DNA from 3 places in the Streptomyces sp. NPDC045026 genome. Region 1 is predicted to be linked to each of the others. Evidence: predicted binding sites of a transcription regulator. Region 1 holds the regulator's gene; each other region holds the start of a gene.
The links. Region 1 encodes HrcA, which represses chaperone genes, less so after heat shock. Its sites were predicted from a motif close to TTNGCACTCNGNNNNNCNGAGTGCNAA; they were not measured.

Region 1 (3,273 bases):
CCGGCCTTCGAGCAGGAAGCCGCGCGGTTCCATGGGGAACACCCGGTGCTTGCCGAAGCGGTCCTCCAGGGTCACCGTCGGGCCCTGGGCCGTCTTCTCGCAGCGGACGACCGCCCCGCAGAACCCGGTCGTGACCTCCTCGACCACGAGGTCCACGTCCGCCGCCACCTCGGGCGCGGCCTGCTGCTTCTTCCACGGCGGGGTGAAGTCGGGGGAGTACTGGCGCATGGACCAGACGATAGGAGTACGAACTGCCGTGCGGTTACGACACGCCGAAACGAGCCGCCAACGCGGCACGTTGCGCACGGACAAACTCCGCATTCACCACGGCTCCGTGCCCAGGGACGTACACGGCATCTTCACCGCCCAGTTCCAGCAGCCGGTCGAGAGCGGCGGGCCAGCGGCTCGGCACCGCGTCGCGGCCCGCCTGCGGTTCGCCCGACTCCTCGACCAGGTCACCGCAGAAGACGATCTCGGGCGTGCCCGGCACCAGGACGGCCAGGTCGTGCCCGCTGTGCCCCGGACCCACGTTCGCGAGCAGCACCTGGAGCCCGCCGCCCAGATCGAGCGTCCACTCCCCGCACACCCGGTGGTGCGGCACGACGAGCACGTCCACCGCCTCGGCCGCCTCGTCGTACGGCACGCCGTGGGCGACCGCGGAGGCCCGCAGCTCGTCGCGGCCCCGCGTGAACACGGCGTCGATGCCCGCGGCTCCGTACACCTCGACCCCGGCGAAGGCCGCCGTGCCGAGAACATGGTCGAAATGGGGGTGCGTCAGAGCGATATGCGTCACGCGCGAGTGCGGGCCGATGAGGCGCCGGGTGTCGGCCCGCAGCGCCGCACCCTCACGAAGTGATGACCCCGTGTCGATCAGCAACGCCGCCCCGTCGCCCACCACAAGGCCCGTCGTGCAGTCCCAGCCCGGCAGCCGGATCCGGCCCGTCCGGGCGGACAGCTCCTCCCAGCCCACCGCATTCCAGTCCAGGTCGTCCATGGGTCCGACGCTAGCGCCCTTGCCGGGCCCGTACCCACCGGCCGTACACTGACCCGGAGACTATTGGCACTCGGCCGCACCGAGTGCCAGCCGCGGACGACACAGCTGGAGGTGTGCGCGAATGCTCAGTGAACGCAGGCTCGAAGTGCTGCGCGCCATCGTCCAGGACTACGTGGGGACCGAGGAGCCGGTCGGCTCCAAGGCGCTCACCGAGCGGCACAGCCTCGGCGTGTCACCGGCGACGGTGCGCAACGACATGGCGGCGCTGGAGGAGGAGGGGTTCATCGCCCAGCCTCACACGAGCGCCGGGCGGATCCCGACCGACAAGGGCTACCGCCTGTTCGTGGACAAGCTGACGGCGGTCAAGCCGATGACGGGGCCCGAGCGCCGCGCCATCCAGAACTTCCTCGACGGCGCCGTCGACCTCGACGACGTCGTCGGCCGGACCGTGCGGCTGCTCGCGCAGCTGACGCGGCAGGTCGCCGTGGTGCAGTACCCGTCCCTGACGCGGTCCACCGTGCGCCACGTGGAGCTGCTCTCGCTCGCCGCCGCCCGTGTGATGCTCGTACTGATCACGGACACGGGGCGCGTCGAGCAGCGGATGATCGACTGCCCGGCGCCGTTCGGCGAGACCTCGCTCGCGGATCTGCGGGCCCGGCTCAACAGCAGGGTCGCGGGACGCCGCTTCGCGGACGTGCCGCAGCTGGTGCAGGACCTGCCGGAGTCCTTCGACGCGGAGGACCGGGGCACGGTCGCGACGGTGCTCTCCACATTGCTGGAGACGCTCGTCGAGGAGACCGAGGAGCGGCTGATGATCGGCGGCACCGCCAATCTCACCCGCTTCGGACATGACTTTCCCCTCACCATCCGGCCCGTCCTCGAGGCCCTCGAGGAGCAGGTCGTGCTCCTCAAGCTCCTTGGTGAGGTAAACGATTCGGGCATGGCCGTACGGATCGGTCACGAGAACGCCCATGAGGGACTCAGCTCCACCTCCGTGGTCTCGGTCGGCTACGGTTCGGGCAGCGAGGCAGTCGCCAAACTCGGCGTGGTCGGACCGACCCGCATGGATTACCCGGGAACGATGGGAGCAGTACGCGCAGTGGCACGTTACGTCGGACAGATCCTGGCGGAGTCGTAAGTGGCCACGGACTACTACGCCGTACTCGGCGTGCGCCGCGACGCCTCCCAGGACGAGATCAAGAAGGCCTTCCGCAGGCTGGCCCGTGAGCTTCACCCGGATGTGAATCCGGACCCGAAGACACAGGAGCGGTTCAAGGAGATCAACGCCGCCTACGAGGTGTTGTCGGACCCGCAGAAGAAGCAGGTCTACGACCTCGGCGGCGACCCCCTCTCGCAGGCGGGCGGAGGCGGGGCCGGTGGCTTCGGCGCCGGTGGCTTCGGGAACTTCTCCGACATCATGGACGCGTTCTTCGGAACGGCGTCCCAGCGTGGTCCCCGGTCGCGCACGCGCCGCGGCCAGGACGCCATGATCCGGCTCGAGATCGAGCTGGACGAGGCCGCCTTCGGGACCACCAAGGACATCCAGGTCGACACGGCCATCGTCTGTACGACCTGCAGCGGTGAGGGTGCCGCGCCGGGTACGTCCGCGCAGACCTGTGACATGTGCCGCGGTCGCGGCGAGGTGTCCCAGGTCACGCGGTCCTTCCTCGGCCAGGTCATGACGTCGCGGCCGTGTCCGCAGTGCCAGGGCTTCGGCACCGTCGTGCCGACGCCGTGCCCGGAGTGCGCCGGTGACGGCCGCATCCGCTCGCGGCGCACGCTCACGGTGAAGATCCCGGCCGGTGTCGACAACGGCACGCGGATCCAGCTCGCGGGTGAGGGCGAGGTCGGCCCCGGCGGCGGCCCCGCCGGTGACCTGTACGTCGAGATCCACGAGCTGCCGCACACCGTCTTCCAGCGGCGCGGCGACGACCTGCACTGCACCGTCACCATCCCGATGACGGCCGCGGCGCTCGGCACGAAGGTGCCGCTGGAGACGCTCGACGGCCTGGAGGAGATCGACATCCGGCCGGGCACGCAGTCCGGCCAGTCGGTCCCGCTGCACGGGCGGGGCATCACGCACCTGCGCGGCGGCGGCCGCGGCGACCTCATCGTGCACGTCGAGGTCCTGACGCCGACCAAGCTGGACCCGGAGCAGGAGCGGGTGCTGCGCGAGCTGTCGAAGCTGCGCGGCGAGGAACGGCCCACGGGGCAGTTCCAGCCGGGGCAGCAGGGGTTGTTCTCGCGGTTGAAGGATGCCTTCAACGGCCGCTAGGCGG
Region 2 (3,273 bases), on a different contig from region 1:
GGGCCTGTCCTACGAGGGGCAGAAGCGCGAGATCTGCGGCATGCAGCACATCATGCAGGAGCAGTTCGGCGAGCGGCCCGTGGCCTTCCGGCCGCCCTACGGCAACTACAACCGGGACACGCTGCGCGCCGCCAAATCCTGCGGCATCAAGTACGCGCCGATCTGGAACGAAGAGGTGTTCGTCGACCACGTCGAGTGGCGCGAGGAGGACAAGGACCTGCGTCCGGGCGACATCATCCTGAGCCACTTCCGCGGCCCCGACGAGTGGAAGGGCGCCATGCCCGACATGGTCCGCCGGCTCATGGAGTACGTCACCGACAAGGGGTACGCGGTGGCCAGGCTGGAGGACTACCTGTGATGTCCGGCCGGGCGCGCCGGGCCCCCGCGCGCACCGGGCCCCGGCGGCTGCTCGCCGCAGCCCTGGCCGCCGGTGTCCTCGCCTCCGCCCTGCTCACCGGGTGCGCCCAGTCCGTGGACCCGATCGAGCGGCTCAGCAGGAAGGCGGCTGAGAGGGTCCGCCACCCGAGCCACCCGGCCCCGGCGGCCACACCGGGCGTCGGTGTGGGGGGTGTCGGGGCTGGTTCGTGGGGTGTGCGGAGTGGCTCTTGGGGCGCGCGGGGTGGGGCATGGGAAGCGCGGGGTGGTTCTTGGCGTGCGCGGGGTGATGCTTGGGGCGCGCGCGGGTCGGGGAGCGCGCCTGAGTCAGGGAATACGGCGGGCAGGATGCCGGCCCATGCCACGCCTCTCAAGGACCACGCCTCTCAGGGCGGCCCCGCTCCGGACGCCTACCGCCACTGGGGGCTCTCCGCCCCGCTCGCCCCGGCGCCGAGGCCCCCCGCACGCCACGCGGCCGTGGCGGGGCCGGGCCCCTACGCACTCCCGCGCGTCGTGGACCACGTCCGTACCAAGGACCGGGTCGTCTTCCTGACCTTCGACGACGGCGTGGAGCGCGACCCGCACTTCGCCGACATGGTCCGCGAGCTGCGGCTGCCCGTCAGCGTCTTCCTCACGGACGGCGTCGCGGGCCCCGGCCGCGACCCCTTCGGCAAGCTGCGGGCCCTCGGCGCGGGCGTGCAGAACCAGACCCTCAACCACCACTCCCTGCCCGCACTCCCGTACGCCGAGCAGCACGCCGAGATCTGCGGCCAGCAGGACCGGCTGAAGAACCGCTTCGGCACCCGCCCCCGCCTGTTGCGCCCGCCGTTCGGCGACTACGACCAGGACACCCTGCGCGCGGCCGCCACCTGCGGGGTGGACGCCGTGGTCCTGTGGCGTGCCACGTTGCGGACCGACCACGTGCGTGACGCGGATGCGGAGGGGGGCCGGCTGCGTTCCGGAGACATCGTCAGGGCCCAGTTCCGTGACGGCGACGACTCGCACGGGACGGCGCTCACCGACATGACGGCGCGGCTGTTGCGCCGTATCCAGGCCCAGGGGTTCACGGTGGGGAGGCTCGAGGACTACCTGTGACGGAACTGCCGGAGGGGCCGTGCGGAGGACTCACCCTCACTGAATTGGCACTCCGCTTGACCGAGTGCTAATCGCAGTCATAGTCTCGGCCCTGGCACTCCCCACTGGAGAGTGCCAATAGCGACGGGCAGGTCCGGCACCCGCGACGACGGATCCACCTGGTCGCCACCTCAGACAGTTAACCCCGTGATCTCCGAAGGGGGAGGTCGGATCGTGACGACCACCAGCTCCAAGGTTGCCATCAAGCCGCTCGAGGACCGCATTGTGGTCCAGCCGCTCGACGCTGAGCAGACCACCGCCTCTGGCCTGGTCATCCCGGACACCGCGAAGGAGAAGCCCCAGGAGGGCGTCGTCCTCGCCGTTGGTCCGGGTCGCTTCGAGAACGGCGAGCGCCTGCCGCTCGACGTGCAGACCGGCGACATCGTGCTGTACAGCAAGTACGGCGGCACCGAGGTGAAGTACAACGGCGAGGAGTACCTCGTCCTCTCGGCTCGCGACGTGCTCGCGATCGTCGAGAAGTAATTCACCCACTGTTTTAGTTCTGCGCCCCTGGCACCCCGCTACTCAGCTGCGACTTATCTCAGCATGCCGGGCGTCGGGGGCGCAGTTCGTTCGAGAGGACTAACAGCTCCATGGCGAAGATCCTGAAGTTCGACGAGGACGCCCGTCGCGCCCTCGAGCGCGGCGTCAACAAGCTTGCCGACACGGTCAAGGTGACGATCGGCCCCAAGGGCCGCAACGTCGTCATCGACAAGAAGTTCGGCGCTCCCACCATCACCAACGACGGTGTCACGATCGCCCGCGAGGTCGAGCTCGACGACCCGTACGAGAACCTCGGCGCCCAGCTGGTGAAGGAGGTGGCGACCAAGACCAACGACATCGCGGGTGACGGCACCACCACCGCCACCGTGCTCGCCCAGGCCCTGGTCAAGGAAGGCCTGCGCAACGTCGCCGCCGGCGCTTCCCCGGCCGCCCTGAAGAAGGGCATCGACGCCGCGGTCAAGGCCGTGTCCGAGGAGCTCCTCGCGACCGCCCGCCCGATCGAGGACAAGGCCGACATCGCCGCTGTCGCCGGTCTGTCCGCCCAGGACTCGCAGGTCGGCGAGCTCATCGCCGAGGCGATGGACAAGGTCGGCAAGGACGGTGTCATCACCGTCGAGGAGTCCAACACCTTCGGGCTCGAGCTGGACTTCACCGAGGGCATGGCCTTCGACAAGGGCTACCTGTCTCCGTACTTCGTGACGGACCAGGAGCGCATGGAGGCCGTGCTCGAGGACCCGTACATCCTGATCAACCAGGGCAAGATCTCCTCCATCCAGGACATGCTGCCGCTGCTGGAGAAGGTCATCCAGGCCGGTGGCTCCAAGCCGCTCCTGATCATCGCCGAGGACGTCGAGGGCGAGGCCCTGTCGACCCTGGTCGTGAACAAGATCCGCGGCACGTTCAACGCCGTCGCCGTCAAGGCGCCCGGCTTCGGTGACCGCCGCAAGGCGATGCTCGGCGACATGGCCACCCTCACCGGTGCCACCGTCATCGCCGAGGAGGTCGGCCTCAAGCTCGACCAGGCCGGTCTCGAGGTGCTCGGCACCGCCCGTCGCGTGACGATCACCAAGGACGACACGGTCATCGTCGACGGTGGGGGCAACTCCGCCGACGTCGCCGGCCGCGTCAACCAGATCAAGGCCGAGATCGAGAACACGGACTCCGACTGGGACCGCGAGAAGCTCCAGGAGCGCCTCGCGAAGCTCGCCGGCGGCGTGTGCGTGATCAAGGTCGGCGCCGCCACCGAGGTGGAGCTCAAGG
Region 3 (3,273 bases), on a different contig from region 1:
AGAGCGCGGCCCAGGCCGGCCGCGAGGCCTGGACCAGCTACCAGGAGTCGCCGGTCCGGCGCGGCTGAGGCCTCACGTTCGGATCACCCCGGGCCGCGCGTTTCCTACTTGGCGGGCGCCCACCCCGGGATCCTCGGCAGCACCTTCTCGGCGATCTGGAACAGCACCGTGTCGTCCGGCACCGCGCCGTCCGAGCGCCACAGTGACAGCTCGAAGGAGCCGCCCTTGTCCTTCGGTTCACCGGGGCGGCAAGGAAGACCGGCCGGGGAACGCCCGAGGGCGGCACCCCTCGTGAAGAGGAGTGCCGCCCTCGGAAAGGACAGGCTGAACCGTCAGGCTCAGAAGTCCATGTCACCGCCCGGCATGCCGCCCGGAGCGCCGCCCGCGGCGGCCTTCTCCGGCTTGTCGGCGATGACGGCCTCGGTGGTGAGGAACAGTGCGGCGATGGACGCGGCGTTCTGCAGGGCAGAGCGCGTGACCTTCGCCGGGTCGAGGATGCCCTCGGCGATCATGTCGACGTACTCACCGGTCGCGGCGTTCAGGCCGTGGCCGATGGGAAGGTTGCGGACCTTCTCCACGACGACGCCACCCTCGAGACCACCGTTGACGGCGATCTGCTTGAGCGGGGCCTCCAGCGCGAGCTTCACGGCGTTGGCGCCGGTCGCCTCGTCGCCGTCGAGCTCGAGCTTGTCGAAGACCGCGGAGGCCTGGAGGAGAGCGACGCCACCACCGGCGACGATGCCCTCTTCGACGGCCGCCTTCGCGTTGCGAACGGCGTCCTCGATGCGGTGCTTGCGCTCCTTGAGCTCGACCTCGGTGGCCGCGCCCGCCTTGATGACGGCCACGCCGCCGGCGAGCTTGGCGAGGCGCTCCTGGAGCTTCTCGCGGTCGTAGTCCGAGTCGCTGTTCTCGATCTCGGCACGGATCTGGTTGACGCGGCCCTGGACCTGGTCGCTGTCACCGGCGCCGTCGACGATCGTCGTCTCGTCCTTGGTGATGACGACCTTGCGGGCGCGGCCGAGCAGGTCGAGACCGGCGTTCTCCAGCTTGAGGCCGACCTCCTCGGAGATGACGGTGCCACCGGTGAGGATGGCGATGTCGCCGAGCATGGCCTTGCGGCGGTCACCGAAGCCCGGGGCCTTGACGGCGACGGACTTGAAGGTGCCACGGATCTTGTTGACGACCAGGGTCGACAGGGCCTCGCCCTCGACGTCCTCGGCGATGATCAGCAGCGGCTTGCCGGACTGCATGACCTTCTCGAGCAGCGGAAGGAGGTCCTTCACGTTGCCGATCTTCGAGTTGACGATCAGGATGTACGGGTCGTCGAGCGACGCCTCCATACGCTCCATGTCGGTGGCGAAGTACGCCGAGATGTAGCCCTTGTCGAAGCGCATGCCCTCGGTGAGCTCAAGCTCGAGCCCGAAGGTCTGCGACTCCTCGACGGTGATGACGCCTTCCTTGCCGACCTTGTCCATCGCCTCGGCGATGAGCTCGCCGATCTGGGTGTCGGCGGCGGAGATGGAGGCCGTGGAAGCGATCTGCTCCTTGGTCTCGACATCCTTGGCCTGCTCGAGCAGGGCGGCGGAGACGGCCTCGACGGCCTTCTCGATGCCGCGCTTGAGGGCCATCGGGTTGGCGCCGGCCGCGACGTTGCGCAGGCCTTCCTTGACGAGCGCCTGGGCGAGGACGGTCGCGGTCGTCGTGCCGTCACCGGCGACGTCGTCCGTCTTCTTCGCGACCTCCTTGACCAGCTCGGCGCCGATCTTCTCGTACGGGTCCTCGAGCTCGATCTCCTTGGCGATGGACACACCATCGTTGGTGATCGTGGGGGCGCCCCACTTCTTCTCGAGGACGACGTTGCGACCCTTGGGGCCCAGGGTCACCTTGACGGCGTCGGCGAGCTGGTTCATGCCGCGCTCGAGGCCGCGCCGTGCCTCCTCGTCGAACGCGATGATCTTGGCCATGTGAAGTGGTCCTCCCGGACGCGGTGGAAATGCAAACGGACCGTGCTGGTGCCCGCGACGGACGGCCTGCATGCCGTGTGGTTCCTTGCCCCACCCGGCCTGCGAGCCTCACCGACCCGATCCAAGTTCTGTCACTCTCACCTTCAGAGTGCTAACGCAATGATTAGCACTCGGCCTAGGAGAGTGCAAGCGCCTCCGGCAGACGCGCGGTCCCCGCGGGCGGCGTGCGCGGGCCGCGCGCGCACGCACGAGAGGCCCGTACCCCTCGCGGGGTACGGGCCTCTCGGCGTGAGTGTGTCGGTGGCCGTTCGCGCCGAGATTCAGACGGCGAGCTTGACCATGTCCGCCTGCGGACCCTTCTGGCCCTGCGAGATCTCGAATTCGACTCGCTGACCCTCTTCAAGGGTGCGGTACCCGTCCATCTGGATGGCGCTGTAGTGGACGAAAACATCCGCACCACCGTCGACCGCGATGAAGCCGTACCCCTTCTCCGCGTTGAACCACTTGACGGTGCCCTGAGCCATGGCTAACTCCCCTATTACTGGCCCTTGCACAGGACCGCACTTCGCGGACCCGGGTCAGACCTCACCCCCCATTGGTTGGGGGTGTGCGCCGGAACGCGTCGACCGCGGCTGAATGTATCTGCCCAACTGCCCTCTGCAACAGGTCAATCGGACGAGAATTCTGGGCACGGCAGAGCGGTAATAAGCGACGGAGTCATTGGATTCCGGGGCAACTCGGGCCCGACAAATGACGCGAACACCCAATAAGGGCGGGGCACTTTGGCTGCTTCTTGTCGGGCGGCGGCCGACTTCATATATGCGCTCGGCACAAGCGCGAAGCTCGCTTCCCAACTCTACCGCGCCTAACCATGCAGAATTGCCCCCTCCGCTTCTCGCGCGGAGGGGGCAATTCACGTAACTCTGCGTGGCCTTGTCGGTGGCCGGGCGGTCAGCCGCCGGCACTGTGCTCGACGGTCAGCCTCCGGCGACGGCCGGGATGATCGAGACGCCCGCGCCTTCCGGCGTCGCCGTCTCGAGGCCCTGCTCGAAGCGCACGTCGTCGTCGTTGACGTAGACGTTGACGAAGCGGCGCAGCTTGCCCTGGTCGTCCAGGACGCGGGCCGCGATGCCCGTGTGGTTCTTCTCCAGGTCGGCGAGGACCTCGGAGAGGGTGGCGCCCTCGGCGGCCACCTCGGCCTTGCCGCCGGTGTAGGTGCGCAGGATGGTGGGGATGCGGACGTTGACGCTCATGTGGGGCTGCAGCCTTTCCGTGCGGGTGTCGCGGGGGTTCGCGGGTCTTCGCGGGT

Region 2: groES (co-chaperone GroES) is a predicted target of HrcA. The motif match lies at 1,515-1,541, and genes of this name have one in related genera.
Region 3: groL (chaperonin GroEL) is a predicted target of HrcA. The motif match lies at 2,128-2,154, and genes of this name have one in related genera.

What each region holds. Positions count from the first base shown of each region.
Region 1 covers NZ_JBWKIS010000007.1:42,053-45,325, reverse strand. Annotated here, with positions in the region: gene AC07EJ_RS17390 (DUF3097 domain-containing protein) at 1-228, opposite strand, end outside; gene AC07EJ_RS17385 (MBL fold metallo-hydrolase) at 263-994, opposite strand; gene hrcA (heat-inducible transcriptional repressor HrcA) at 1,116-2,132, shown strand; gene dnaJ (molecular chaperone DnaJ) at 2,133-3,269, shown strand.
Region 2 covers NZ_JBWKIS010000013.1:24,585-27,857, forward strand. Annotated here, with positions in the region: gene AC07EJ_RS25845 (polysaccharide deacetylase family protein) at 1-358, shown strand, start outside; gene AC07EJ_RS25850 (polysaccharide deacetylase family protein) at 358-1,470, shown strand; gene groES (co-chaperone GroES) at 1,684-1,992, shown strand; gene groL (chaperonin GroEL) at 2,103-3,273, shown strand, end outside.
Region 3 covers NZ_JBWKIS010000005.1:107,263-110,535, reverse strand. Annotated here, with positions in the region: gene AC07EJ_RS13645 (hypothetical protein) at 1-68, shown strand, start outside; gene groL (chaperonin GroEL) at 339-1,964, opposite strand; gene AC07EJ_RS13635 (cold-shock protein) at 2,285-2,488, opposite strand; gene AC07EJ_RS13630 (ubiquitin-like small modifier protein 1) at 2,942-3,217, opposite strand.